3 regions of the Pseudarthrobacter scleromae genome follow, and region 3 is predicted to be linked to each of the others. Evidence: riboswitches for the same ligand, from Rfam matches in the RefSeq annotation. Region 3 holds a riboswitch; each other region holds the start of a gene.
What was found. Region 3 has a riboswitch for cyclic di-AMP ahead of IEX33_RS18270 (C40 family peptidase). Riboswitches for the same ligand answer to the same signal wherever they lie in the genome.

Region 1 (9,525 bases), on a different contig from region 3:
CGTCACCACCAACGATGCCAACAACTACCTGCTGAGCACCATCGTGGATAAGCTCACCACCGCAGTGCACAGCACGGTGGCCACCGAGGTGGGCGAGGAAACCGCAAACCAGCTGCTGACGGGTTTCGGGACCATCCACTCGCAGATGGTCAAGGCAGCGGACGGCACCAGCCACCTGGCCGACGGCGTTGCTGAGCTACGCGACGGGGCTGCCACCCTCCACGACGGCACCTCAGCCCTGAGCAGCGGAGCCGGGGAGCTGTACGCGGGCCAGGTTAAACTCCGGGATGGAGCGAGCCAGCTGACCGACGGCGCGGGCCAGCTCAGCAGCGGCCTGTCCACGCTTAAGGACAAGACGGCCACGCTGCCCACGGACTCCCGGACGCTCGCTGCGGGGGCTGCACAGGTGGCTGCCGGAAACGCGCAGCTGAACACCAAAGTGCAGGATGTCGCAGCCCAGCTGGATGCCGCTGACCAGGGGCTCCTGGAACGGGTGGTGGGATCGAACAGCAGGCTCGTCGCAGAAGGCGTCCTGACCCAGGAGCAGGCGGACAGGATCGTGGCGGATCTTGACGCCGCGGCCGGTTCGAGTCCGGTGGCAGCCGCCAGGACGAAGATCCAGGCAGATGCGGCACAGATCCAGCAGCTGGCCTCCGGCGCCGAAGCCGTGAGTACCGGCGCTGCCCAGCTTGCTGCGGGCACGCCCGCCCTGAGGGACGCCGTTTCCCAGGCTTCCTCCGGTGCCGACCAGCTCCACACCGGGGCGGCCGCGCTGGCCACCGGCCAGCAGGCGGCCCTCGACGGCGCAGGCCGGCTGGCCGAGGGAGCCCGCAAGGTGGACGACGGTGCGGCCCGGCTGGCGGACGGCACCGTCACGGCGGCGGACGGTTCGCGGACCCTGGCGGATGAGATCGGCAAGGGCGCCGGGCAGGTGCCCAACCCGGATGATGCCCAGAAGAGCAACCTGTCCCGCGTCATGGCCGACCCCGTTGCGGTCAGCAACGTCTCGCAGGCCAAGGCAGAGTCCTACGGTGCCGGGCTGGCGCCGTTCTTCCTCACCCTCGCCTTGTGGATCGGCATCTTCATGCTGGTCCAGGCCATGCGTCCCATTACCCAGCGGGCGTTGGCCTCCAATGCCCCGTCCTGGAAGATCGCCGTTGGCGGCTGGCTGCCGTTCCTGGCGGTTTCGGTGGTGCAGGCAAGCCTCCTCACCCTCGTGGTAAACCTCGCCCTGGGACTCGATCCCGCGCATCCTGTGCTGATGTGGCTGTTCATGCTTGCGGCGGCCATGGCGTTCAGTGCGATCATCCAGGGCGTTGTTGCGCTGCTTGGGTCGCCAGGCAAACTCGTGGTGCTCATTCTGCTGGTCCTGCAACTGGTGTCCTCGGGCGGCACGTTCCCCTGGCAGACCACGCCGCAGCCGCTCCACGCAGTGCATGAAATCCTCCCCATGGGCTACGTGGTGACCGGCATGAGACACCTCATTTATGGTGCTGACCTGTCCATGATCGCCCCCACCGTTTTGGGCCTGGCGGGCTACACCGCCCTGGGCGTGGCCATGTCCACGCTGGCCGTGCGCAGGAACAAGTACTGGACACTGAAGACGCTGAAGCCCGAGATCGCGGTATGAACACCGGATCGCCGGGACCAGTGAAGACCCTTCGACCCGCCAGGACCACCGCCACCCGACAGAAACTCTTCGACGCCTCCATGGAGCTCATCGGCGAGCGGGGCGCAGCGGGGGTCACCGTTGATGAGATCGCAGCTGCCGCGGGCGTCTCCAAGGGGACCGTCTACTACAACTTCGGCAGCAAATCGGAGCTCATTGCGCAGCTGCTCCGCCACGGAGTGGACATCCTGAAGGCACGCCTCCAGGATGCACCGGGCCAGGAGGCCGCGGCCCAGGGGGCAGCCACCGCCGTGTCCGGGGACCCCCTGCTCGCGATGGAGGCAATGATCGGACAGGCCCTGGACTTCATGTCCGAATACCCGTCCTTCGCCCGGCTCTGGGTCAGCGAGAACTGGCGTACGCCCAGTGAGTGGCAGGGCACGTTCGCTGTCCTGCGGGGCGAGCTGCTGGCAGTGATTGGGGAGGCAGTGGAAAGGGTGGCTCAGGCCTACCCCGTGGACAGCACCGTTTCGCGGGGCAGCCTCGAGACCGCAATCTTCGGTGCCTGCTTTGTCGTGGGTCTCGACCGCCAGACGTACCACCCTGAGCGCACCCGTGACCAAAGCGTTGCGGCAATCATGGCCATCATGCGCGGCTACGTGCTGCAGCAACCCGGTCCTCGGGGATGATGGAGCGTATGGGGAAAAGCGGAAAGTTCGCGGTCATTGCGGGCATTGTTGCGGCCGGCCTGCTGGTGCTGACCGGAATGACGCTCGCCGAGCCGGTGTTCGTGGCGTTCCTCGGTGTCCTGGCGCTGGCGTGCCTGGCGTGCATTATCGAAATCCTGAACCGGGGACGCCGCTTTGCCCTGCTGGCTGCGGGCGCCGGAACCAGCTTTACAGTGGCTTTCTCCCTCGCGTTTGTCAGCACGTGGGAGCTGGCCTTTGCCGGCGAGCCCTCGGTCTTCGGCACACCGCTCCCCACCGGCGACCCGGACAACTACTTCTTCGGCGCTGCCGCTGCAGCCCTGGCAACACTCTGTGTCCTGTTCCTCGGTGCGGCCTGGCCGCGGGGGCGCCGGCTGCGCACAGCGGCCAGCAAAAGCAGGCAAGGGCAGGGCAGGCCACGAAGGGGCGCAGCGGGGAACAGACGCACGACGACGGCGGCCCGCCCGGCTGCCAAGGGTCCGGCCCAGCGCAGGCCGGCAGCGCGCGCAGGCGGTGGAGGCACAGGCATCCAGGGCGAAGGGGGCCTCCGCGCACCTGCGCGGGTGCCTTCCGTCCCTGCCAGGCGACCGTCGTCGTCGGCCTCTCCAGCCAGGAATCCGTCGTCGGCAACGGGCGCGAAGCCCGCGCCCCGGCGCTGACCCCAGGCGGCAGGGTCGCCGCAGTTGGTAGGCGAGTTAATGCGCGCGGGGGACCTTGAACCTGGTGATGCGCGCGTCCTGCCCGTCCAGCTCCGCCCATGACTTTTCAGTCTCAAGGACTGTGAGGGCGTTGGTGGGGTATCTGGTGGCGGCGTCCATGTAGGCGTCGTGGTCTGAGTCGCGCGAGGCCAGGTGCATGGCAAGGTCCTGCACCCCGGGCAGGTGTGAGATCAGCATCAGCGTGGTGACTGTATCCGGAACATGGTTGATGACCGTCAGCATCCGGAGCGCCGACGCAGCGTACAGCCCGTCCTCAAGCTTGGGCGTGGGCGCCTTGTCCCCCAGCTCTGAGCACACCCACGTGCAGGTCTGCCTGGTCCGCAGGGCACTGGAGCAGAGGATGAAGTCCGGCACGATGTTGTGCTTGAGCAGCCACCGGCCGGCAAGCGGAGCCTCGCGGTGGCCCCGTTCCTCCAGCGGACGCTCGTGGTCAGCCACCCCGCCCGGCCAGTCAGCCTTGGCATGCCGCATGATCACAAGCCGTCGAAGATGGTGCTCACTCATGGCCCCAGCCTAGCGAACATGCCAAGAGCCGCGGAGGCACATGCCCCTGCAGGGCGGCTGAGGTGAATGCTAGATCGAGTATTCCGGAGCGGCCCAGACAACAACTTCGGGGTGCTCGTAGAACCGGTACCCCTGGCCGCGGACTGTGCGCACGGTGTTGGCAAGGCGGCCCAGCTTGGAGCGGAGCCGGCGGATGTGGACGTCGATGGTGCGCTCGTTGGGCACCTCTTCGGCGTTGCGCCACAGCCCCTCAAGGAGTTCGTCGCGCCCTACGGTGCGGGTGCCGTTCTCCACGAGGTAGTTCAGGAGCTCGAACTCCTTGAACGTCAGGTTGAGCGACTCGCCATCCAGGTGGACTTCGCGGCGTGCCAGGTCGATCAGGACGCCGGACGGACGCGGCTCCTGTGCCTGCGACGGACGTGGGGCCTCGGTGCGCTGGCGGGCGTTGACGGTGGGGTCACCGAAGGTGGAACGGACGACGTCGAGCGCGGAACCCGGTGTGCCGGCCGGGGCAACGGCAACTGCTGCGTAGCTTTCGGCGCCGGACACGAGGGACTGGGCGTAGGCGCGGATCTCCTGGGCCAGCTTGGCGATGGAGGTTCCGGCCGCTGCCGCCGTTTCCTCGTCAATGCCCATGTAGAGGACAAAGCCGCGGGCAACGTTGTCGTTGGCTACGGGCCGGACAGTGTTTGGACCGGCCACCACGGGAGTGGGGACGGTCATGGGTGCCGCCTCTGCGGGCTGGACCGCACGGAGCTGCCCGTAGGAGCTGGGGTTGAAGCCCTGCGGCGCGTAGCCCTGGGAGGGGAAGCTGCTTCCAGATGATGATGGAGCCAGGGCGGGTCGCGGTCCAAACCCGGGGCGGAGGCCCGAGGGCTGGCCGGCCTTGGCGGCGTTACGGACAGAAATGTGGACGTATCCGGATGCAACTGACATGGAATGCTTACCTCAATGTGAATGGCCGTCATCGCGGCCCGAATGCTGGGAATCCCCGCAATGCGAACTGGGGAGGGGCGCCCGACGCTGGGCTGGGGGCGAATGCCTAAGAACTTCGGAGGGTGGGAAGGTCAGGCGTGCATTCGACAACAGCGCATGTCGGCAGCAGCGGATGTGCTGGGCCAATATTCTGCGGCTGCAGGTGCTGTTGAGTTCTTGTTCACATTGGAAGTGTGCAGCGTAACAATGGCAACTTGCAAGTAACAATGGACGCGATCGTCCGCATAATGAGACAGATTCCGCGATAGTGCTCCAAATCACAATTCTGGACGCTGTAAAAAATAACGGTTGTTATCCGGCATTCTGCCTTTTTATTGGTGCTGGACAGAATATTGTTCGATCGAAGTGGGGCCAGCGGTAGATTCGTTCACCAGAGCGTCTGATAGCGGAATCTCGCTCTTCGCCCTGGTGGCGTGTCCAGCCGCCCTTGTTTTTGGACAGAAAAAATTGGGCACTCAGCGGCTAGATTTCATTCGGGGATCTCAAAGTGCCGCCGTTTGCACGTCCATGACCGGGCGGCCGCGAGCGCTCAACCTGCACCCTTGGAACCCTCCGCCGGCCCAGCTCGCTAGGCTGGGATTCACAGCTTGCGCACAGGAACGGCATAGCCGGGCTTAAACCATTGATCGGAGAGTTGTTCCATGGCCACCTCCCACTCCATGACAAACAACCTCCCCACGCTCACTCATCCGGACGGCTCCCCCATCAGGGCACTGGTGGTGGATGACGAGCCGAGTCTTTCCGAGCTCATGAGCATGGGGCTGCGCATGGCAGGCTGGTCCGTGGCAGTTGCCGCCGACGGTCCCGGGGCAGTGAAAATGGCCAAGGACTTCCGCCCGGATGTGCTGGTCCTGGACGTCATGATCCCCGGTTTCGACGGCGTCGAGGTCCTGGGCAGGATCCGCGCCTTCGCGCCCGAGGTTCCCGCTTTGTTCCTCACTGCCAAGGATGCAGTCCAGGACCGGATCGTTGGCCTCGCGGCCGGCGGGGACGACTACGTCACCAAGCCGTTCAGCATGGAGGAGGTCCTGCTCCGCCTGCACCGCCTGGTCCAGCGGTCGGGCGTGGCCGCGATGGACACCGCCGACCTGGTGGTGGGAGACCTGGTCCTCAACGTTGACACCCGTGAGGTGACCCGCGCCGGGGAAGAGCTCCAGCTGACGGCCACCCAGTTCGAGCTGCTCCGCTACCTCATGGAAAACCCCAAACGCGTCATCAGCAAAGCGCAGATCCTGGACCGGGTCTGGAACTACGACTTCGGCGGCCAGGCCAACATCGTGGAACTCTACATTTCCTACCTGCGCAAAAAGGTGGACGCCGTCCACCCGCCGATGATCCACACCGTGCGGGGCGCCGGGTACGTCATCAAGCCGGCGGAGTAGGAAAGCGATGGCGTCCGCGCACAATACGGAGCCGCAGCCCCGGAGCTGGCTGAAGCCCGGCACCTGGCACCTGCGGACCCGCATTGTCCTCCTGGCCATGACCCTGCTGATCGCCATTTGCGGGGCGGTTGGCGTGGCGAGCTATGCCTCGATGGACGCGTTCCTCACCCGGCAACTCGATGAGCAGCTAAGCCAGGCCGCAGCCCGTTCCAACGATCCCGGCCGCCCTCCCTCGGGCGGCTTTAACGGCCGGGATCCCCTGGACGCCCGCGGCCAGAGCGTCGGAACCCTTAACGCCCGGATCCTCAACGGCCAGGTCAACAGCGGCGGTTTCCTCACCTCGAATACGACGCGCTCCCCCTTGTCCACGGAGGACAAACAGGTCCTGCTGGCCCTGCCAGCCAACGTGCAGCCGGTGGACAGGACGCTGTCCACCGGCGACTACCGGCTGGTGGCCATCCAGACCAACTTTGGTGACGTCCTGGTGACAGGACTCCCCCTGGCCGCCAAGGAGAGTACGCTCGCGTCCCTGGTGTGGACGTTCGTTTTCGTCTCACTGGGCGGCCTTCTCCTGATCGGCCTGGTGGGAACCGTACTGATCCGCCGCACCATGAAGCCCCTTGAGCAGCTCTCGGAGGTTGCCACCCGCGTTTCAAAGCTGCCGCTGGATGCCGGCGAGGTGGCGCTTGCGGTGCGCGTGCCGCCGTCGAACTCCAATCCCGCAACGGAGGTGGGCAGCGTGGGCCACGCGCTGAACCTGATGCTGGACAATGTGACCAACGCGCTGCAGGCACGGCAGAAGAGCGAAACCAAGGTCCGGCAGTTCGTGGCGGACGCTTCCCATGAGCTCCGCACGCCGCTGACGGCCATCCGCGGCTATACGGAACTGATGCGGATGACGGAACACTTCACTCCTGACGGGGAGAAGTCGCTGGCCAGGGTGCAAAGCCAGTCCCAGCGGATGACTGCACTGGTGGAGGACCTGCTGCTGCTGGCGCGGCTGGATGAGGGCCAGCCTTTGAAGCTCAGCGAGGTGGACCTGAACCAGCTGGTGGTGGAAGGCGTCAGTGATGAAAAGGTCATGGCGCCCGGGCACACCTGGCGGCTGGAGCTCCCCGACGAGCCTGTTGTGGTGGAAGGGGACCCGTCCCAGCTGCGGCAGGTGCTGATGAACCTGCTGTCCAACGCGCGCAAGCACACGCCGCCGGGGACCACCGTGGTCACCGGGGTGGGGAAGACGCCGGAGGGTGCCGCGGTGGTAACGGTAACGGACGACGGCGGGGGCATTCCGCCGGAGTTCGTGGACCAGGTCTTCGCACGCTTCGCCCGCGCAGACGCAGCCCGGACAGGCAAGGCCAGCGGGCCTGGCGTATCCGGCACTGAAGGAACCAGCGGCCTGGGGCTGTCCATCGTGGAATCCATTGTTGAGGCCCACGGGGGCAAGGTCACGGTGACATCACAGCCCGGCCGCACCCAGTTCGCGCTTCAGCTCCCGCTTGCGCACGGAGAGACGCAAGACGGCGCGCCGTCAGCGTGATCCCTGTTACCAAAATGTGACTTAAGCGCTGCTCTCCTGTACCGTCGATTGGGTGCGGTTCCCGTTCGGGCCGCATATCCGGATGACGCCAAGCTCTGCCGCTTCCCGGATTCCGCTTGAGCATAGGCAGAGGCGGGGGACCCAACAGTCCCGGGCACTCAACTGCCCTTGGGGTTAAGCCAGCACGTGATCTTTCCGTGTGGCCGGATGCCCTCATCCGAACCCGACAGCTAACTCCGCAGGTGTGAGAGGCGATCCATCATGTCTAAGTTCCTTACTAAAGCACGCCCGAAACCAGGCTCTGAAGCCGGTGCCCCGCGCACGTCAGGCAAAACTCCGTCCTTCGGCCAGCGCGCTGCGATCCTCGCAGCGTCCGGCGCCCTTCTTGTAGGTGTTGGAGCCGCGGGCCAGGCTACCGACACCGCAGTGCAGGTGGCAGCCACGGAGACTCAGGCGGCTGAGGCACAGTCGAAGCTGAGCATCGAAAAGAGCGAAATCCAGGCGAACCCGGCCCCCGCTCCTGCGGCTGAGCCGATCAACGTGGTCCCGCAGGCAGCCGAACCGGCCCCTGCTCCCGCTCCCGAGCCTGCACCCGCGCCGGCCCCGGAGCCTGAACCCGCACCTGCGCCTGCCCCCGCTCCGGAGCCTGCACCCGTCGTCGCGGTCAACGACCCCGCAGGGGCACAGGCTTACGCCGCCGGCCAGCTGGCCTCCTACGGCTGGGCCGCGGACCAGATGCAGTGCCTGCAGACCCTGTGGACCAAGGAATCGGACTGGACCACCACGGCCACCAACCCGAGCAGCGGCGCCTATGGCATTGTGCAGTCCCTGCCTGCCGAAAAGATGGCCAGCGCGGGCGCCGACTACCGCACCAATTACCGTACGCAGATCAATTGGGGCCTGAACTACATCCAGGAGCGCTACCAGTCGCCGTGTGGAGCACTGAACTTCCACTACGCCAACAACTGGTACTAAACCGAAGCAGCTTTCCCCTCGCGGTCCAGCGCGTCCCGGCCCGGGATGTACTGGACCGCCCACCGGTTCCCGTCAGGATCGGCGAAGTACACAAAATGGCCCCAGTCCTGCACGTCCACATCGCTGACGTCCACCCCGTTGGCCTTCAGCTGCGCATGGGCGGCCTGGATGTCATTGACCACGAGCTGCAGGTTTGAGCCTGTGCCGGGCGGCGCATCCGTGAGCCCTTCCCCTATGCAGATGGAGCAGGCAGACCCTGGCGGGGTCAGCTGCACGAACCTGATGGAGTCGCTGGGCCGCGCGTCGAAATCGGCGTTGAAGCCCACCTTGTTGACGTAGAAGTCCTTGGCCCGGTCCACATCAGACACGGGCACAAAAACGAGTTCCAGTTTCCAGTCCATGCGCACAGGCTAAGCCTTGCGGCGGGAAGCGGGAAAGGCTTGAGTCCTAGCCTGCGATGCCGTACAGGCGGTCGCCTGCGTCTCCCAGGCCCGGAACGATGTAGGACTTCTCGTTGAGCTTCTCGTCGATGGATGCCAGGACGATGGTGACGTTTGCGCCGGAGAGTTCTTCCTCCAGCTTGGCCAGGCCCTCCGGCGCGGCGAGCAGGCAGATGCACGTGACGTCCGAGGCGCCACGCTTGAACAGGAACTTGATGGCTTCGCGCAGTGTTCCGCCGGTGGCAAGCATGGGATCCAGCACGAAGATCTGCCGGTCGGTGAGATCCTCGGGGAGTCGCTCGGCGTAGGTGATGATGTCCAGGGTTTCCTCGTCACGGGCCATGCCCAGGAAGCCCACTTCAGCGGTTGGGACCAGCTTGGTCATGCCCTCCAGCATGCCGAGGCCTGCACGAAGGATGGGGACCACCAGCGGGGTGGGCTTGGTGAACGCGGTGCCCACGGTCGTGCTGACAGGAGTTTCGATGGTGACGGGCTCGGTGCGGACTTCTCGCGTGGCCTCGTAGGCAAGGAGGGTCACCAGCTCCTCCGTCAGCTGCCGGAAAACCGGGGACGGAGTGTTCTTGTCCCGCAGGACGGTGAGCTTATGGGCGACCAGCGGGTGGTCCACAACGAGAGTGCGCATGGGTCAAAACTAT
Region 2 (9,525 bases), on a different contig from region 3:
GGCCCGGTGGATGCTGGTGGGGTTTGTGCACGGCGTCATGAACACGGACAACATGACCATTTCCGGCGAAACCATCGACTACGGCCCCTGCGCCTTCATGGACGCTTTCAATCCCGGGGCCGTGTACAGCTCCATTGACGTCGGCGGCCGCTACGCCTACGCCAACCAGCCGGTGGTGGCTGAGTGGAACCTGGCGCGGCTGGCGGAGGCCATGCTGCCGCTCTTCCACGAGGACCAGGAACAGGCAGTCGCCCCCGCAGTGGAGGCGCTGGGGAAGTTCCGCAGCCAGTACAGCGATGCCTGGTTCAACGGCATGAAGGCAAAGCTTGGCATCAACGGCGGGCCGGCCGGAAGCAAGGAGGGGGACGAGGCATCGGAACTGGTGGACGGGGTGATCGCCCTGCTGAAGGACGGACCTGTCGATTACACACAGTTCTTCCGGAGCCTTGGCCAGGCCGCCAGGGGTGATGCCAGGCCGGCGCGGGGCATGGTCCTGGATCTCGCCGCGTTTGATGCCTGGGCTGGGCGCTGGGCCGGCCTGAAGCCCGACGCCGGGCTGATGGACAGCGTCAACCCGGTGTACATTCCCCGGAACCACCTGGTGGAGGAAGCGCTGGCGGCCGCCACGGAGGGGGATATGGGCCCATTCGACCGTTTCCTGGAAGTGGTGAGGGCCCCGTTCCATGAACGCCCGGGGCTGGAGCGCTACACCGAGGGGCCGCCGGAGGACTTCGGCACCTACCGGACCTTCTGCGGTACCTGACCCGGGGCGGTGCTGGCCTCCGGACGGATCAAGAATGACAACCGTGGAAGCATGACAAAGGCGGCAGCCGGGAGAACCCGGCTGCCGTCTTTATCTGGAGTGGCCTGGCCCTTACGGGCCAGCTGCGCCTGTGTCCGTGGTGACTATGCCACGCGGACGAAGGAAGCGCCGCTGAGCCAGCTGATGGAGTGAACGGCGGTCTGGTTGCCGTTCACGCCGCCGCTGACAACCTGGCCGTCGCCGGCGTAGACGCCCACGTGGCCGGCGGTGATCACCAGGTCACCGGGAGCGGGGGTGCCCACGGTGGTGCCGTACTGGTAGAACTGGCCCGGGGCGAGGTCGCCGACCGACTTGCCGACCGTGCGCAGGGCTTTCTCCACCATGGCGGTGCAGTCCTGGATCTGGCCCACCTGGCCGTAGGCGTTGGCCAGGATGGCTGCTCCGGCGCCGCTGCCCGTGGCTGCAACCGGGGCTGATGCGTAGGACATGTTCATTCCGGTGTTCGCCGGGGTAGTAACAGCAGCGGTCTGGACCGGAGCCGGTGCCGGTGCTGCAGCCGGTGCAACGTAGGCTGCGGCCGGAGCGGCCGGAGCAGATCCCGCGGCGGGAATCTGGATCTGGTCACCGGGGTAGATGATCGTGGAGACGGAAAGCCCGTTGGCTGACAGGACGTCATTCAGGCTGACACCGTGCATCGACGCAATGGCACCAAGGGTGTCGCCCGATACAACCGTGTGGACGTTGCCGGCTGCTGCGGCGGGGGCTGCGACTGCTGCCGCAGGGGCGGCCGAAGCCTGGACGCTAGCGGTCTCGGTGGTGTCCGGACCGTTCACACCGGCGTGGGCCGGGGCGCCGACGCCGAAGGCAATGCCGGAGGCTGCTGCTACGGCCAGAGCCGGACGGCCCAGGGACTTGGCCGAAACAGCCAGCCCTTCGATCGCGATGGAGCGGGCCGGCGTTGCGCGGTGACGGGCAGTGGTGGAATTTTTTGACACAGTTGATCGCCTCTCCCATGCCTGCGGGGTGAGCTGTCGGGTTCGGGTTGGAGATACCCGGCCGGTAACACCTCCGAATGGAACGGACGCGCTATCGACTTAACCCCAAGGCCTTCAAAGGCCGCGGAAACTTGGTTCCCCCGTCCCTGCCAGCTGGAAAGCGTTGGTTCCCGGGTCAGTGGCAGGGCTCGGCATTCTGACGGGGAATGTCCCGTCTGGGAGGGACACTTGAAGACCATAACCCGACTTAGCACCCATTGTCACATTTGGATAACATGCGAGGCGATTCTCTCGGTTTGGCTATCGACTGGATTTCGCGTGCCACAGCGCCCCCGGGGCGAAGTGCAGGCGCGCCGATTTTGCAGGGCAATGATGTTTATCACAAAGCGATAAAGGACGGGCAAAGATCGCCGCTGAACCTTGTCCGGAGGTGGCTGGGGGAGGAGTATGTTCGTCACCCCGAGGAGGCACTGTGACGCAGCTTGGCAAGTATGAGAAGTACCTGATTGAGGAATTCTTTGACGACTACCGGTCCGGCGCGCTGAGCCAGCGGACCTTTACCCGGCGGGTTGCTTTCATTACCGGCAGCATGGCGGCGGCGTCGGCGGCGATGCTGCTGGTGGGTTGTACCCCCAGCGAGGTGCCGCGGAGCACCGACCCCATGCCCACCCCGGAACCGTCCCCGACGTCCCCGACGTCCGCTGCCGGGACTGCGGGGTCGGGAGCGGTGCCCGGGGCTAAAAGCCCGCTCTCTGTCCCTGAGGGTGCGCCAGGATTGACGACGGCGTCCGTCCAGTTTCCGTCCGGCGGCGCCTCCGTCAGTGCCTACCTGGCCAGGCCCGAGCAGGAAGGGCGCGCTCCTGCCGTGTTGATCTGCCATGAGAACCGCGGGCTGACGCCCCACATCGAAGACGTGGCCCGCCGCTTCGCGAAGGAGGGGTATGCCGCCCTGGCGCTTGACCTGCTCAGCCGTGAAGGTGGGACGGCCGGCATGGACCGCGACGCCGTACCCGGCGCCCTCACCCAGGCCGGCGCCCAGCGGCACGTGGCCGACTTTGCGGCAGCACTGGAGTACCTCCAGGCCCAGGACTTCGTGGACGGTGGCCGCGTCGCCATGACCGGCTACTGCTTCGGCGGCGGCATCACCTGGCAGGCGGCCGCCGAACTGGACGGCTTGAAGGCAACTGCGGCGTTCTATGGACCCGCCCCCGACCTGGCCAAAGTACCGGACATCAAGGCGGCCGTATTCGGGGTCTACGCTGAACTCGATCAACGCATCACCGGGCCAATGCCTGCGCTCAAGGATGCGCTGGCAGCCTCCGGTGTTGTCCACCAGCTCACGGTCTACCCCGGCGTGGACCATGCCTTCCATAACGACACCGGCGACCGCTACAACGAAGCCCAGGCGACGGCCGCGTGGAATGACACCCTTGCCTGGTTCGGCCAGCATTTGTAAGAGGCCGGCACTTCTGCCCTTTCCGTCAACGTAACTGCCTTCGGTCCATAACGATGTAGAAACGTCCGCCTTCAACCTGAGGGTGAAGGCGGTAGGCTTCCCGACTATGTGCCGGTTCGTTACCAAACCCAGGGCGCGGCTCGCCGCGGCGCTTCTTTCATTTGCGCTGGTGGGAACCCTATGGCTTACGCCGGCGGGTGCTGCGGAGGTCCCGCCCGGCGATTTCCCGTCCTGGGAGGAGGTGCAGGACGCGAAGGAGAGCGAGGCCAAAAAGACCGCGGAAATTGCCAGGATAGGTGGCTTACTGTCCGCCCTTCAGGACCAGTCCGAGGCCGCAGGCTCCGCCGCGGTGCAGGCAGCAGCGGAGTACGCGGTGACGGACGCGGCTTTGCAGGCTGCATCTGCCAAGGTGGAAGTCCTGGCGGCACAGACCGAGCAGGCTCACTTTGACCTTGTCCAGCACAGGAAAGAGCTCGGTGCGCTGGCGGCCCAGTCATACAAAACCGGCGGTACGAACATGGGGTTCTTTGTTGCCCTCGACGCCGTCCAGAGCAACACCGTGCACGGGCTCAACGTGGTGCAGATCGTGGGGGACAAGACCGCCGCACTCGTGCACAAGGCGTCGGTCGCAGGAAAGATCGCTGCTGCGCTGGCGGCCCAGGAACAGGCTGCGAAGGATGAGCGCGGGCGGCTGTCCCTTGAAGCCGAAGCCAGGCTCACGGAGGCCCGGTCCGCCCAGGACGCCGTGACCCGCCAGGCGGCGGAGGAAAAGCAACGCAGCGGGCAGCTAACGGCGCAGCTGGCGTCGCTCAAAGGCACGACGGCGGAGGTGGAGAACGCCTACCGGCAGGGCCAGGCGGCGCTGGCCGCCTACGAGGCATCCCAGGCGGCCAAACGCGCCGCGGCTGAAGGACAGTCCCGCCGGCAGGCCGACGCGGCTGCCCGGCCCGCACCGCTGCCCGCCGCCGGGCCCGCGGCTCCGGAAGCGCCCCAGCCCGGCGGCCCAGCCCCCGCGCCCGTCAATCCGGCTCCGGCGGACCCGGCTCCGACAAACCCTGCCCCGGCCAGCCCGCCCCCTGCGCCGCCAAGCCCGCCGCCCGTCGTCGTGCCTTCCCTCCCCGGCGGCGCGGTCAATGACCCGGCAGGAGCTAAAAGCTACGCCTCCACCAGGTTGGGCGCCCACGGCTGGGGCCAGGACCAGTTCCTCTGCCTGGCCCAGCTGTGGACCAAGGAATCGAACTGGCTGACCACCGCCACCAACCCCTATTCGGGCGCCTACGGAATCGCGCAGGCCCTGCCGCCAGGCAAGTACTCCAGTGCTGGTGCCGACTGGCTTACCAGCTACCGGACGCAGATCGACTGGGGGCTGGGCTACATCCGGGAGCGGTACGGCTCGCCCTGCGCCGCCTGGAACCACTCCATGGCAAAGAACTGGTACTGACCCCGCGTAGGCTTTTCCCATGCCTGACTATGAACGCTTCCGGATCCTTCTTGAGGAGGAACGGGAGCGGAAGGTGGCCCTCCTGCCGGCCCTACGCGCAGACATCGCCTCCGCCAACTCGGCGCGCCAGGATTCGAATGTGGACGACGAACATGACCCGGAAGGCTCCACCATCGCTTTCGAGCTGTCCCAGGCGTCCGCCCTGCTGAAGCAAAGCAGCGCAGGGCTGGACCAAGTGGACGCCGCCCTGGCCAGGATTGCCGCCGGTACATACGGGACCTGTGCTGTGTGCGGGGAAGCCATCGCCGAAGGCAGGCTGGAGGCACGGCCGTGGACCCCGTTCTGTATCCGCCACGCATCGGCGGGCCGCGGCCAATGAGCAGCACCCTGGACCGGGTGTCCGCTGCTGCAGGCTTCGTTGATCGCACCCTGCAGAATGAGGGCGCCTGGTACCGGGCGGACGACGTCGAGGACAGGCTGGGCGGGCAGCTGGCCTCCTACGGCTCCTCGGTGGGCGCAGTCCGGGGAACCGTCCGCGACGCCCTCCGGAAATACAAGGACCTCGACCACGACGCCGTTGTCCAGCTGGCGTCCGCCCTCTGGGGCCAGCCCAGGCCCGGTTCCCGAGCCGTTTTTGAGCGCAGGCTCGCCGCTGTTGTGCTGCTGCAATCCACCAGGGCACTCCTGCGCCACTCGGACCTGACCCGTATTGAGGGCTTCCTGCGGTCTGCTGGGACCCGGGAACTGGTGGAGCCGCTGCTGTCCGACGTCGTGGCGCCGTTCCTGGCGGGGCTCGGCGGGCGGGACCGGCAGCGCGCAGCCGTGGTCCTGGCCCGGTGGCGGACGGACTCCGACAGCCAGCTGCGCACCGCCGCCGCCTTTATTGACCAGCAAGCCGCCCCCGAAGCCCCACCACAAGGAGACACCCATGAACGATCCCTATAACCTTGACCGGTTCGTCGCCGCCCAGGACAGCGGCGGCACATACGGCCAGGCGTTGGCGGAACTGCAGCTGGGCCGGAAATCCGGCCACTGGATGTGGTTCATCTTTCCGCAGTTCGCGGGCCTGGGCCACAGCGAAATGTCTCGACGGTACGCCATCGGCTCCCTGGCTGAAGCACGGGAGTATCTGGCCCACCCGGTGCTCGGCCCACGGCTGCTCGAGTCCGCCCTGGCCGTCACCAATCACTCAGGCGGCCCGGCGGAGGACATCTTCGGGAGCATTGACGCCCGGAAGCTGCACTCCTCCATGACGTTGTTCCTCCGGGCAGCCCCGGGGGAAACGGTATTCAAAACGGTCCTGGCCCAGTTCTTCGATGGACAGCCCGACGCCGCCACTGACGAGCTGCTTGCAGACCAGGACGAGAAGTAGGGGCCAGGAAATAAGAGGCCGACGGCGGTGCTCCGCGCATCAGGCGGGGCACCGCCGTCGGTATCTTTCCGGTACAGCCCGGGGCTACGGCGTGGGGCTGCCGCCGTTGACGTTCAGCGTTTCGCCCACAACATAGCTGGATTCCGGTGAGGCGAGGAAGACGTAGGCGGGGGCGAGCTCCGCCGGCTGGCCTGCCCGGCCCAGCGGCGTCGACTGCCCGAACTCCGGCAGCTCCTCCTTCGGCTGGCCGCTGCTGACCTGCAGCGGGGTCCAGATGGGACCCGGCGCCACCGCATTGACGCGGATGCCCTTGGGCGCCAGCTGCTGCGCCAGGCCCTTCGTGAAGTTGTTGATGCTGGCCTTGGTGGTGGCGTAATCCACCAGCGTCGGGGACGGGCTGTAGGCCTGGATGGACGTGGTGTTGATAATGGTGGACCCGGCCGGCATATGGGGAAGTGCTGCCTTGGTCAGCCAGAACATCGCGTACACATTGGTCTTCAGTGTGTGGTCGAACTGCTCATCCGTGATGTCGGCGAGGTCCTCCTGCGCCACCTGTTTCCCGGCGTTGTTGACCAGGATGTCGATGCTGCCCAGCACCGCCACGGCAGTGTCCACCACGTCGCGGCACACGGACGCGTCCTTGAGGTCACCGGGGACCTTGATGGCCTTGCGCCCGGCGGCCTCGATGAGGCCCGCAATGCGGGCGGCATCCTCTTCTTCCTCCGGAAGGTAGGAGAGAACGACGTCGGCCCCCTCCCGGGCGAAGGCAATGGCCGTTGCTGCACCGATGCCTGAGTCCGCGCCGGTGACGATCGCCTTGCGCCCTTCCAGCCTGCCGGTACCGCGGTAGGTCTCCTCGCCAAGGTCGGCCTTGGGTGCCAGCTCCGCATCCAGTCCCGGCTCGGGCTGGTGCTGCTTTGGCGGGGAGATCTTTTCGTACGCGGTGACCGGATTGCGGAAGGTGTACTGGTCTGTCATGTGGTCCTCCTGGTGCTCGGATGACAAAAGCTAAGCATGCTTACCTTTCCAAGCCTAGGCACCTGATGCCTCCCTTGCCAAACCCGGTCAATCCCGGAGGACCTCGTGCAGCCGGACGTCCCCCAGCTTTCCGGAATCCACCGTGGCGGTCATGAACGTGCAGGCCGGCTGCCGGCGGCGGTCAGTGGGCGAGCCCGGGTTCAGGAGCCGCAGCCCGCGCGGGGTGGTGGTGTCCCACGGGATATGGCTGTGGCCGAAAATCAGCACGTCCGCCTCCGGGTACTGGACCTCGCACCTGGCTTCACGCCCCTTGGCCTGGCCGGTCTCGTGCACCATGGCAAAGCGGACGCCTTCCAGCGTGATCTCCGCCGTTTCCGGAAGGCTCCGGCGCAGTTCCGGTTCGTCATTGTTTCCATAGACGCCCACCAGCAGGCGGCTCCGCCGCCGGAACTCTTCCAAGAGGGTCGCGGACACCCAGTCGCCGGCATGAAAGACCACGTCGGCGCTTTCGACGGCGGACCACACCTGTGCAGGAAGGTCACGCGCGCGTTTGGGGATGTGGGTATCGGCGACCAGGACAAGATTCAGCGGCATGGGAAAGATCCTGCCATGCCGGCCGGCTTGCCGAGGACCGGCCTTTTGCCCTCTCCTGCGGACCCTCCCGGCGGGTGTTACCGTAAGCCCTTTTCCCGGCGGGCAGCCAGTCGTACTCTGGGCTCGGAGGTGAGTGCCATGGAGGCAACGCAGGGCGACCGCATCATCGTGCACGGCAGGACTGTGGGGGCGGCAGACCGGCATGGAGTGATTCTTGAGGTGCGCGGCCAGGGCGGAGCGCCGCCCTACCGTGTCCGTTTTGATGACGGACACGAGACCATCATGTACCCCGGCGGTGATTTCGCCGTCGAGCGCGGTACAGCGAACCAGGCCTGACCAGGTCAGCGGACGGCAGGTGCAGCCCACCCGCTCCACCTGTCAGACTGGAGCGATGGATCACTTTCCGGCGTCCACCGCGTCCTCCGCCCCTCCCGTCCGTACCGGTCCCAGGGACCCGGGCGACGCGTGGGTCGAGGGGAGCCGCGGGCGGTTCTGGGGGCGTTTCGGCGCGGCCGGGGTGCTGGCCTACGATCCCGTCAAGGGAGTGCTGCTGCAGCACCGGGCTGTGTGGAGCCACAACGGCGGAACGTGGGGGCTGCCCGGCGGCGCACTCCATGAGGGTGAGGAGGCCGTCACCGGCGCGCTCCGGGAAGCCTATGAGGAAGCCGCCGTGCCCGCGGACAATGTGGAGCTGCTCTTTACGTCGCTGCTGGACGTGGGGTATTGGAGCTACACCACGGTTGTGGTGCTGGTGCGGGAGGCGTTTGACCCCGTGATCAGCGATCCCGAAAGCCTGGAACTCCGGTGGGTGCCGCTACCCGAGGTGGCCGGCATGGAACTGCACCCCGGATTCGAAGCGTCCTGGCCGGACCTCCGTGCAAGGCTCGAGTCCTAGTAGTCCGGGCCGTACTCCGCCTTGACCAGGATGGGGAGGTGGTCTGAGTTGCCCCGCGGCAGGGTCTCCACGCTTTCGATATCCAGGCCCAGCGACGTCGCGAAATCGAAGTGGCCCTTGAACACCTTGTACCGGGTGTAGGTGCGGCGGTTGCTCAGGGAGAGTGCATAGCCGGAGTTTTTCATATGCAGGTCCAGGTTCTTGGTGAAGAACGGGTAGTTGAAATCGCCCACCATCAGGGTCATCAGGCCTTTGCCCATACTCAGCAGCTCCGCATGGGCCGCGTGGATCTGCTTGCGCCGGAGCGAGTTGGACGCGGTGAGCGGGGCAGCGTGGAACGAGCCGATCACCAGTTCATGCTGCGTTTCGTTGTCCATGACCCGGGTGCCGATCAGCCGCTCATGGGCCGGGGCCAGGACGCGGTCATGCATCGACTTCTTCAGGGCGAAGGACTGGGTGTCCAGGGCGGTGAAGCGGCTGGTGCGGTAGTAGATGGCCAGCCCCAGCCGGTTGCCCTTGGTGGCATCCGCCAGATGCAGCGGGCCCAGGGTTTCCGGAAGATCGCTGGAATCCACCTCCTGGAGGCAGAGCGCATCAATGTCATGGTTCCGCGCCAGGGCGAGGAGTTCGCCGCTCGCCTTGTGCTTGCGGAGGTTGTAGCTGATGACGCGCATGGAACACCTCTTCAGAGGGTTGCTGACAGGACCAGTTCCTGAGTCTAGTCGGATGGGTCCTGCCAGGGGCCAACATTTCGTCGCGTCCCTTTGGGCGAAATGCCGTGCCCGGGTCCGGCGCAGGCGGGGTACCCGTCGCGGATAGAGTTAAGGCCGATTCACTGGAACTCCAAAGGGGCCAACGTTGACCGCAGAGCTGCCTGAACTGGCTGAAGGAAACTTCTACTACCTGAACCTGGGCGGTGGGCGTTTCCGTTCCACCATCCATGCCCAGGGTGCCTGGAACGTCCACGAGCAGCACATGGCGCCGGCGTCGGGCCTGCTGGCGGACAGCCTGGAACGCCATGACCCGCGGCC
Region 3 (9,525 bases):
TGGCCTGGTGCGGGGCAAGAGGCGTACCGGGTTCAACCAGGATCCAGGGTCCGGTGCCGTTCACCGCCCAGCCGTCCATTGCCGATGACGCATAGTGGGGCATGTCCTGCAGCGCCACTATGTCCTGGTCCAGTTTCCGTCCGAGGGCAAGCTCCAGCGCAACCGGCCCGGCGGGAATCGGCTGGGCGGCGTCGAAAGCGGCCTGCCGGGCTTCGTCCCATGTGTGGTCGAGATGCCGGGGCTGGTCAGCTTCGGGTTTGCTCGGTTCCTCCTGGGCGTCGCTGGTCATTCGCCGGGAGTCCCGGCGGCTTCAGCATCGTAGTCGGCGGCCAGGGTGCGGGCCACGGCCAGCGCGGATTCCATGGAAGCGGCATTCGTTGCCTGCCCGGAACCCGACGCCAGCCCAGCGGCATAACCCGCGATAAAGGTGGTCAGCGGTGCCGCCGGGCGGACCACAGAGTGGGCGGCCACACCAGCCAGGGCAAGGATGGCGTTGACGTCCACCTGGACGTCCTCGAGCTCATAGGCCTGGAGCAGGGACCTGCACCACTCCTCCAGCGTTTCATCCTGACTTTTCACGAACGTGCCTCCCAAGTTAACTGCGGCTGCGCCGGTCCTGGCCCTTGTCCTGGTTCCCGGCGGCAATCCCTAGTGCGGCGGCATCATCCCACGTGTCCACGTCTGCCGTGGAACCTGCGGGGACGGTGACAGGCTGCACCTCCAGACTAGCAAGGAGGGAGCGCACGGAGCCGTTGATTAAGGCACCGCGTGACGACAGTTCCGCCGCTGATTTTATTAACCCGGCCGTGCGGTAAATGCCAGCCAGCGGCTGGAGGGTTCCGTCACCGGAACGGGCCACGACGCCGTCACCCCCTCCCGGGACCAGCGCCTCCTTCAGTGCCGCCACGGCGTCGTGGACCAGGGGCATATCGCAAGCCAGCACAAGGGTGTACTCCGTTGTGCTGGTGCCGTGCTGTGCAAGAGCCTCCAGTCCGGCCGCGATGGCTGCAGCCGGCCCCGCGAACTCCGGTTCTTCACGGCACCAGATCAGCCCGGCAGCGGAAGATTCCGGCCGGGGACCCACCACCACGATGCTGGAGGCTCCTGCGGACGCGTCAATCGCACGCTGCAGGAGAGTGGCGTGGTGGAAGACAAGGTCCTGCTTCGGCACTCCGCCCAGCCGGGACGACCGGCCGCCGGCCAGGATGAGGGCATCGAAGGGCAACCGGTTCTCTTCCACTCCCCCAGCCTAGTCACCAAGGGCATGGTGCGGGGTGGGTCAGGCGGCGCGCTCGGGCAGCAGGAACGGGTCCCAGGCGGGGGTGGGCTTTTCGAGTTCCTTGATCTGCCAGATGGTTCCGTGCGGGGGCTCCGGGACGAACCGCAGCTTCCACCCCATCTCGGCCGGCGTGTGGTCACCCTTAACGTTGTTGCACCGAAGGCAGGCGGCCACAAGGTTCTCCCAGGAATCGGCACCGCCGCGGGACTTGGGCTGGACATGGTCGATGGTGTGGGCCGCTTTTCCGCAGTACGCGCACCTGTGGCCATCACGCCTCAGCACTCCGCGGCGGCTGACAGCCGTGGCCTGGTTGTATCTGGGACGGATATAGCGGTTCAGGAGGATAACGGACGGGCGGCCCAATATCTCCTGGGGTCCCACCACGGGATCATCACCCTCGGCAACCACGCTGGCTTTGCCTGTGAGCACAAGCACCAGCGCCCGGCGGAACGTGATGACCGCCAGCGGTTCATATCCAGCATTCAGAACGAGAGTGCGCATGCACGTACCTCTTCACGGCCGCACCCGTCAGGGGCACGAGGGCCGGCTGCCCTCGGCATGTCCGGGCTATGGATCGACACCACAAGAGTAAACATAGATGCGCATTATCAGCTAATTGCGGTTTTCCAAAACTGCCGTGTCGGGTCCATTGGCGGGCGTTCCCCGGGTGGCTGCGGGCTGCACTCCGCCGGCATCGTACTTAAATGGAAGAACCCCTGCCGCGGGGCAGGGGTTCTTCGTGCCGTCCCCAGGGAACGGCTAACGCGGGGCTCGTTAGTTCACGCGGATGAAAACAGGGCCGGAGCCAACGTTGGCGCTGAACACCACGGTCTGGTTTCCGTTGTATCCACCGTGGACAGCCTGGCCGTTGCCGGCGTAGACAGCGATGTGGGCCATGCCCGCGCCACCATCTGCGTAGTAGATGAGGTCGCCCGGCTGGGCTTCCGCGGCGCTTACGGTGCGGCCCAGGGAGAGGTACCCTGCAGGCCAGTCGTGGAAGTTGATGCCCACTGCGGCCAGGGAGTTGGTCACCAGCATGGTGCAGTCCTGCGTGACGCCCAGCTGGGCGTACGCAGCGGAAAGGATGGCTGCGCCCTTGCCGCTGGCGGAAGCGGCAGGAGCTGCAGCGGGTGCAGAGGCGGTGGTTACCTTGGCGGTCACCTTGGGGGCTGCGGCAGGCTGGACGACGGCGGGAGCCGGCTCGGCTTCCTCGACCTCAACAGGAGCTGGCTCTTCCTCGACAACCACAACAGGCGCGGGCGTGGTGGTGACGGCCGGCTTCTCGAAGGTGATGGCGATGGTGGAAGCAGCGGAGATCGGCGCCTCGACAGAGGACTCAACTTCCAGGGTGGCCGGAGCGGAGTCGCGCTGGACGCTGGAGTCAGCCGCGTTTGCAGCGATGCCGCTGGTCAGCACCAGGCCCGAAGCAGCGGCAATAACCGCTGCCTGGCGGCCCATGCCGCCGGCGTTGCCGCCAACAGCCTTGGCGATAACGGCGATTGAGTTGGTCTTGGTGACTTCGGCGCGATGCCGTGCGGTGGCACGAGTAGTCATCAGTTCTCTCTTTCGTTTTCCTCAGGCCGTTGTGGGCACCAAGGGGTTTGGGCGTGCCGGCATCTTGGGGGTACGCCGGCACGCCCCGAACGGGGATGTGGTGTTTGTGGAAAGTGGTGGGGCAAAGAAATAGTTCTTGGGCCCGAAGGCCCAAGAACTATTTGTTGATCGTGAAGAAGGCGGAGCTTCCGGTGGCGGCCACCGAGTGAAGCAGAGTGCCCTGGGAGGGGTTGAGCGCGCTGATCATCATGCCGTTGCCGACGTAGATGCCTACGTGCGCGCCACCGTTCTGCATGACCAGGTCACCCGGCTGCGGGGTGGAGGTAGGCGTCATTGCCGTCCAGGCGTTGACGCGCGGGATGCTGACGCCAGCCTGGGCGTAAACCCACTGGGTGAAGCCGGAGCAGTCCCAGCCGTTGGGGGTGGTGCCGCCCCAGACGTAGGGACGGCCGATGCCGGTGTACGCGAGTGCGGCAATGCCGGAGGTAGAGGCCGAGGAAACCGTTTCGGCCTGCTTCTCAGCTGCAGCTTCGGGGGCCGACGCGGTGGAAGCCGACGCGGTGGAGGCCGTCCGGGTTCCGGAAGCAGTCCGGCTCTCGGATTCGGTCGACTGTGCCCGCACCGGTGCCGGCTTCGGAGCGGCGGTGGTCTTCACCACGGGACGCTCGAAGGAGACGGTGGCGGTGGGTGCTGCGGTCACCGCGAGGGCAGACTGGGCAGACCCGGACTCGGTGGAAGCGGATACGCCGGCGGTGGTGTCCGCGGCGTTGGCAGGCAGGCCCATGCTGAGGATGAGACCGGAAGCGGCTGCGATAACTGCAGCCTGGCGACCTACTGTCCCGGCATTGGCACTAACAGCCTTGGACACGGTGCCCAAGGGGTTGGTACGAACCGATTGCGCACGGTGGCGCGCAGAATGATGGCGTGAAGACACGAAGGTAGCCTCTCCCAATGCCTGCGAGGTGAGCTGTCGGATTCGGATGGGAGTCACCCGGCCACACCGCTTCCAAGGAAGCTTTGCGACTTAACCCCAAGGCCTTCGCTGAAGCAAAGACCAAAATTGGTTCCCCCGCCCCTGCCAGACGATGAAATGCGAACGGACCTTGAGCGGTGGCAGAGCTAGGCAATCCGCACAAGAGCGTCAACTTCGGAAAAGTTGACGCGAGTTAGACGGTACAGCAGTTTTCGTTGAATGTCACATTCAGGTCACGGCAGGTCACGATGATTCGAGAGTGAACCATCATTTGACTACAGCCAGCCGGTGGGATCGACGACTTCGCCGTTGACCTGGACCTCGAAGTGGAGGTGGCAGCCTGTTGAAGCACCTGTGGTGCCACTGAGCGCCAGGACATCGCCGCGGGAGACCGTCTGGCCCTCGGCGACGCTGAAGGAGGAGAGGTGGTTGTACGTGGTTTCCAGGCCGTTGCCGTGGTCCACGACAACCCGGTTTCCGCCACCATACTGGTGCCAGCCCACGAACGTCACGGTGCCGGTGGCTGCTGCAAGGACCGAGGTGCCGCACTGGGCCACGTAGTCCTGGCCGCGGTGGAAGTCACCAGAGCCGCCGGTGATCGGGCTGACCCGGTAACCGAACGGGGAAGCAGTGGACAGCGCGGCCAAAGGGGCTCCGAGGCTTCCGGCAGATGCTGCGCGGGACACGGAACCTGCGGACTGCGCGCTGAGCAGCTGCTTCAGTTTGCCGTCGGGATCGGCCTGGGTCACCACGGCAGAGCGGCTGAAGTCGATCTGTGCGCCGGCCTCGGCCGATACCTGCGGCTGCGGTGTGACAGCCGAAGCTGCCACCGGGGTAACGCTGCCGGCATTGTCTGTAGCCATGACGGGGCTGGTTGCCGGAACGGTCACGGTCAACACCAGCCCGGTGGCGGCCAGCGCGATTCCGGCCTTCTGGCCGATCCCGCTGGCGGAGGCAAATTCCGTGATTTGCCGGAAGGGTCCTCGACGGCGGCGTGCATCACGGTGCGGATCGCGGGGGCGTTCCGTGGTGATGACCTCGACAACGCGCGGCGTTGAAACGGGGGCGGCCGCGCGGCGGCGCCCCTTGGGGGTCTGCATGGACAAGAAGGGTTCCTCTCTGGAAAGCCTGCGAAGTTAGCTGTCGGATTCGGGTCAGAGAGTTCACAGACCCGGTCCGCCTGGGCAAGCTCGGCACAGAGGTATCCCCGGAAGGATCCAACGCTGGAAGAGGCTTGCTGCTGACGGACTTCACCCCAAGGCAGTCCCCCGTCTGCCGGTTGTGGTTCCCCCACCTCTGCCAGTAATGACTCGTGCACCTGATCCGCTGGCAGAGCTCGGCTCCGGATCAGGTAACGCTTTAGTATCTACGCTTGGGTTTTAACTATAGGGCCAGAAGTCCCAAAGTAACAATTCCGTTATCTTTGCCTCTTCTGCCCCAACCGGGGTAGAACGCACGTTTACCGGATGGCAACGAAGACGTGGGCCGCCACTTCCGGCGGCAGCTCCAGGGCGCCCTCTATGCCGGGCACGCGGACCGAAATGTAGTCTCCCACCCGCTCCAGCGAGACTGCGGCCCCGGGGCGGATTCCGCCCTCGTCCAGCTGGACCAGCAGTTCCGGTTCCACCTGGATTGGCTCAGCCAGGCGGCTTACGGTTACCTCGGACGCCGGGCCATAGGACTTCATTGCTTCCAGCAGGCTGATGGCCCCGTCGGCGAAGCCCTGTGATGCCTGGCCGCCGAGGGCAGCCAGGCCGGGGATGGGGTTGCCGTACGGGGACTCCGTTGGGTGGTCAAGCAGCTCGTAGATGCGCCGTTCCACGCGTTCGCTCATGACGTGCTCCCAGCGGCAGGCCTCGTCATGGACGTAGGCCCAGTCCAGGCCGATCACGTCTGCCAGCAGCCGCTCAGCCAGCCGGTGCTTCCGCATCACTTCGGTAGCGCGCTTCCGGCCAACTTCGGTGAGTTCGAGGTGCCGGTCGCCCGAGACCACCACCAGGCCGTCCCGCTCCATCCTGCCAATGGTCTGGGAGACCGTGGGCCCTGAGTGGCGCAGGCGTTCGGCGATCCGGGCGCGGAGGGCCACGATGTTCTCTTCCTCAAGCTCCAAGATGGTCCGAAGGTACATCTCCGTAGTGTCGATCAGATCCGTCATCCAGCTCAGCTCCTCGAGCGCAGTACCTTGCGTTGTCCCACCGTATCGCCTTCCGCGCGACGTAGTCCGTTGGAAAGCTTAGCCTATTTTGACTTTGTCCGAATAGTTGGCGGCCGTCACAACAGGCCGTCTCAATGTCTGGACTATGACGGTGCCGGTTCCCGCCCCAACGCCGGTTCAGGCAGAATGAGGAGGGCCGGAGTTGCAGTCACAGCCGACTGTCCGCCAAGCAACCACCCGTCCGGACCCCAGCCGCGTCCACGCCGAAATTGGAGCACCTGTGAGCGAAAACAGCATCACTATTCCCGCCGACCTCCTGCCCAAGGACGGACGGTTCGGCGCCGGACCGTCAAAGGTCCGGCAGGAGCAGATCGACGCGCTTTCCGCTGCGTCGAAAACCATCCTGGGAACCTCGCACCGGCAGGCTCCGGTAAAGAACCTGGTGGGGTCGGTGCGCGAGGGCCTCAGCCAGTTCTTCCGGGCACCCGAGGGCTATGAGGTGGTCCTCGGCGTCGGCGGTTCCACTGCGTTCTGGGACATCGCCAGCTTCGGCCTGGTGGAGCAGAAGGCCCAGCACCTCTCGTTCGGTGAGTTCGGGTCCAAGTTTGCGGCCGCCACCAACAAGGCGCCCTTCCTGGCTGCCTCCTCCATCATCAAGTCCGAACCAGGTACCCGCCCGGCCGCGCAGGCCGAAGCGGGCGTTGATGTCTACGCATGGCCGCAGAACGAGACCTCCACGGGCGTCTCCGCCCCCGTGAGGCGCGTCGCAGGTGCGGACGAGGGCGCGCTGGTGCTGGTTGACGCAACATCAGCCGCCGGCGGCCTTGACGTGGACGTGGCGGAGAGCGACGTCTACTACTTCGCCCCGCAGAAAAACTTCGCCTCCGACGGCGGACTCTGGCTGGGCCTGTTCTCCCCCGCCGCCCTGGACCGCGCGGCCCGCATCAAGGCGACCGACCGCTGGATCCCGGATTTCCTCGACCTGCAGACCGCAATCGACAACTCGCGGCTGAACCAGACGTACAACACACCGTCGTTGTCCACCCTGGTGACCCTGAATGCCCAGGTGCAGTGGCTGAACGCGAACGGCGGCCTGGATTTTGCCTCCGCACGCACCGCGGATTCCGCCGGCCGCATCTACGGCTGGGCGGAATCTTCCGAGTTCGCCACCCCGTTCGTCACCAACCCGGATGAGCGCTCCAACGTCATCGCCACCATCGACTTTGACGAGTCAGTGGACGCAGCCGTGGTGGCAAAGGTGCTGCGGGCCAACGGCGTCGTGGACACCGAGCCCTACCGAAAGCTCGGCCGCAACCAGCTGCGCATCGCCACGTTCGTGGCCATCGAACCGGACGACGTTTCCGCGCTGCTGGCCAGCATCGACTTCGTGGTGGGCAAGCTGCGCAAGTAGCGGGCTCCAGCAGCAGTCCGCGCTGCGGCTCCGTGGTCCCAAAAGCAGCGCACCCAGAAGCAAAGAGCGTTAACTTACGACGGCGCCGCCCGGGGTTAGTTCCGGGCGGCGCCTTTGTGTATGTCGTGGGAAGCGTTCCTTGGCGCGCAGCTTGCCTTAAGGCGTGACGGCATCGTCTTCCGCGGGCTGAGCGGGCGGAAGAGAGGCACCACCGGGGGCGTCGACGGCGGGCTCTGAAACGGCGGGCTCTGATACGGCATCCTGGCCGTCGTCATCGGCTTCGCCTTCCGCGGGCGCAGCTTCCTGCGCGCCGACTTCCGGTTCCCCTGCCCGGACCTGCTCCGGCTCCTGGTCCTGCTCATCCTCGGGCCGGACGCGTTCAGCCCACGGCACCCATTCCGGGGCGAGGATCGCATCTTCCGACGGCAACAGGCCGAGCTCGCTGACGGTGACCACCTTTGAGCGGGAGTTGCGGGTCAGCACCGCGTACCACTGCCAGCCCAGGTAGCCAGGCAGCCTGGATTCAAACAGGTGCGTCACCAGGCGGTCGCCTTCGCTTTTGGCCGCCAGATGGCGGCCAACGGTTGGTGCGGGCGTGATTTCCTCCACAGCAGCACGCGCCGCGTCCACGGCGGCGGCGAGGAAGGCATCCGGCTTCCCTGTCCGCCATACCGGGACACCCGCGCGGCGCTTGGACGGAGCCTTCGCCCCCGCAGCGGCGGGGCCGGCAGCGGCCGCGCCACCCGCCGTCGTGCTGTCCTGTTCCGGCATGTCCTGTTCCGGCGGGGCCGGGACCGGCTGTTCAGCTTCCGGGATCATCAGTGCCTAAACGTCCAGCTCGTCGGCAACCTTACGCAGGGCAGCGGCGATGGCCTTGCCCTTGTTGCCTTCCGGGTACTTGCCTGCCGAGAGCGTTCCGGACAGGTTGTCCAGGACAGTCACCAGATCCTGGACAAGGGGGGCAAGGTCCTTTGCACTGGGCCGCTTTGCCTTGGCGATGGAAGGCGTCTTGTCCAGCACGCGCAGGCCAAGCGCCTGGGCACCCTTCCGGCCGTCAGCAACACCGAACTCAACCCGGGTGCCGGCCTTAAGCTCTGTTACGCCCTCGGGCAGCGACGATTTGGGCAGGAATACCTCCTGGCCGTCCTCGCCCGCGAGGAAACCAAAGCCCTTGTCCTTGTCATACCACTTGACCTTGCCGGTAGGCACGTAATCAACCTTCTTCGTTCAGCGTCTTCTGACACGGCCGCCCGCCACCGCATCCGCATTGCTGTGCGGGTTTAGGGTATGGCGGCTGCAGGCCGTGTTGGTCTATCCCCCAAGGTTATCCTGCCCACCGCCCTATTCCTGCTTTTACGTGCCTTGCGGAGGCATTCCGGGGCTCCGTACAGCAGCGTTCACGCCGGAGGGTGCCGGAGCTGTAGCGTTGCGTCCATGACACCCTCGCGTTACCGGCGTACCCTGATGATCCTCGCCGCAGCTGTCGCCGTGTTCTCCCTGGTGGCAGTAGGCACCGTGATGGCCTTGGCCTTCGCCGGGTCAGTGGCCCCCGCCTGGGTCACGTACTCGGCGCTGTACGGCCTGCCGGTCGCGTTCCTCCTGATGCTTTTCCTGGTTCTGGACAGCGTTGCCGGGCGGCGCCGGGCAGGAAAGCCGGACCGGCGGTAACGTTGGACTGATGTCCCTCATTCGCGCGTTGAGCAAGGAGCTGGAGGCACGCAGCGACGATTCACTGCGTGCGCTGTTCGACGCCCGGCCGGACCTCATCTCTCCCCCCGTCCCCGACTTCGGCGCCCTCGCGGCGCGGGCCAGCGCCAGGCTCAGCGTGCAGCGTGCGCTGGAACGGCTCAACAGGCCGCAGATGCAGGTCCTCGAGACACTGCACCTGTGCACCAATACGGACACCGGGCACAGCGCCTCGGCGGCTGGACTCCGCAAAATGATTCCGGGCTCGTCGGGGGCCGCGGTTGAACGGATCCTGCACTCTCTGCAGGACCTGGCGCTGGTGCACCGTGCCGACCCTCCCCATGGCACCCCGGAACCTGCGGCAAAACAGCGCCACTACCTCCCGGTGGGCTCCCTGAAGGACGTGGTGGGGATCTATCCCGCCGGGCTGGGCAGGAGCTACACGGAACTGGTCCGGCTTCAGCCCG

Region 1: it holds a riboswitch for cyclic di-AMP, as region 3 does, so the genes downstream of both, IEX33_RS18770 (aggregation-promoting factor C-terminal-like domain-containing protein) here and IEX33_RS18270 (C40 family peptidase) in region 3, are expected to answer to the same signal.
Region 2: it holds a riboswitch for cyclic di-AMP, as region 3 does, so the genes downstream of both, IEX33_RS08935 (C40 family peptidase) here and IEX33_RS18270 (C40 family peptidase) in region 3, are expected to answer to the same signal.

Annotation. Positions count from the first base shown of each region.
Region 1 is NZ_BMKV01000010.1:64,728-74,252, forward strand. It holds gene IEX33_RS18735 (YhgE/Pip family protein) at 1-1,630, shown strand, start outside; gene IEX33_RS18740 (TetR/AcrR family transcriptional regulator) at 1,627-2,298, shown strand; gene IEX33_RS18745 (hypothetical protein) at 2,307-2,975, shown strand; gene IEX33_RS18750 (SixA phosphatase family protein) at 3,012-3,539, opposite strand; gene IEX33_RS18755 (winged helix-turn-helix domain-containing protein) at 3,609-4,475, opposite strand; gene IEX33_RS18760 (response regulator transcription factor) at 5,177-5,917, shown strand; gene IEX33_RS18765 (sensor histidine kinase) at 5,925-7,454, shown strand; cyclic di-AMP (ydaO/yuaA leader) riboswitch at 7,548-7,710, shown strand; gene IEX33_RS18770 (aggregation-promoting factor C-terminal-like domain-containing protein) at 7,716-8,429, shown strand; gene IEX33_RS18775 (glyoxalase superfamily protein) at 8,426-8,830, opposite strand; gene upp (uracil phosphoribosyltransferase) at 8,877-9,512, opposite strand; gene IEX33_RS18785 (phosphatase PAP2 family protein) at 9,525-9,525, opposite strand, start outside.
Region 2 is NZ_BMKV01000003.1:179,702-189,226, forward strand. It holds gene IEX33_RS08930 (protein adenylyltransferase SelO) at 1-763, shown strand, start outside; gene IEX33_RS08935 (C40 family peptidase) at 907-1,758, opposite strand; cyclic di-AMP (ydaO/yuaA leader) riboswitch at 1,762-1,931, opposite strand; gene IEX33_RS08940 (dienelactone hydrolase family protein) at 2,231-3,214, shown strand; gene IEX33_RS08945 (aggregation-promoting factor C-terminal-like domain-containing protein) at 3,384-4,655, shown strand; gene IEX33_RS08950 (TraR/DksA family transcriptional regulator) at 4,675-5,034, shown strand; gene IEX33_RS08955 (DNA alkylation repair protein) at 5,031-5,600, shown strand; gene IEX33_RS08960 (DUF1810 domain-containing protein) at 5,584-6,027, shown strand; gene IEX33_RS08965 (glucose 1-dehydrogenase) at 6,112-7,005, opposite strand; gene IEX33_RS08970 (metallophosphoesterase family protein) at 7,093-7,599, opposite strand; gene IEX33_RS08975 (DUF1918 domain-containing protein) at 7,738-7,935, shown strand; gene IEX33_RS08980 (NUDIX domain-containing protein) at 7,991-8,494, shown strand; gene IEX33_RS08985 (endonuclease/exonuclease/phosphatase family protein) at 8,491-9,168, opposite strand; gene IEX33_RS08990 (thioesterase family protein) at 9,353-9,525, shown strand, end outside.
Region 3 is NZ_BMKV01000009.1:47,431-56,955, reverse strand. It holds gene IEX33_RS18295 (molybdopterin molybdotransferase MoeA) at 1-289, opposite strand, end outside; gene IEX33_RS18290 (DUF6457 domain-containing protein) at 286-579, opposite strand; gene mobA (molybdenum cofactor guanylyltransferase) at 596-1,240, opposite strand; gene IEX33_RS18280 (HNH endonuclease) at 1,280-1,780, opposite strand; gene IEX33_RS18275 (NlpC/P60 family protein) at 2,054-2,833, opposite strand; gene IEX33_RS18270 (C40 family peptidase) at 2,991-3,701, opposite strand; cyclic di-AMP (ydaO/yuaA leader) riboswitch at 3,772-3,945, opposite strand; gene IEX33_RS18265 (M23 family metallopeptidase) at 4,082-4,906, opposite strand; cyclic di-AMP (ydaO/yuaA leader) riboswitch at 4,917-5,133, opposite strand; gene IEX33_RS18260 (metal-dependent transcriptional regulator) at 5,266-5,961, opposite strand; gene serC (phosphoserine transaminase) at 6,242-7,372, shown strand; gene IEX33_RS18250 (DUF3027 domain-containing protein) at 7,529-8,191, opposite strand; gene IEX33_RS18245 (cold-shock protein) at 8,198-8,581, opposite strand; gene IEX33_RS18240 (hypothetical protein) at 8,807-9,040, shown strand; gene IEX33_RS18235 (helicase-associated domain-containing protein) at 9,051-9,525, shown strand, end outside.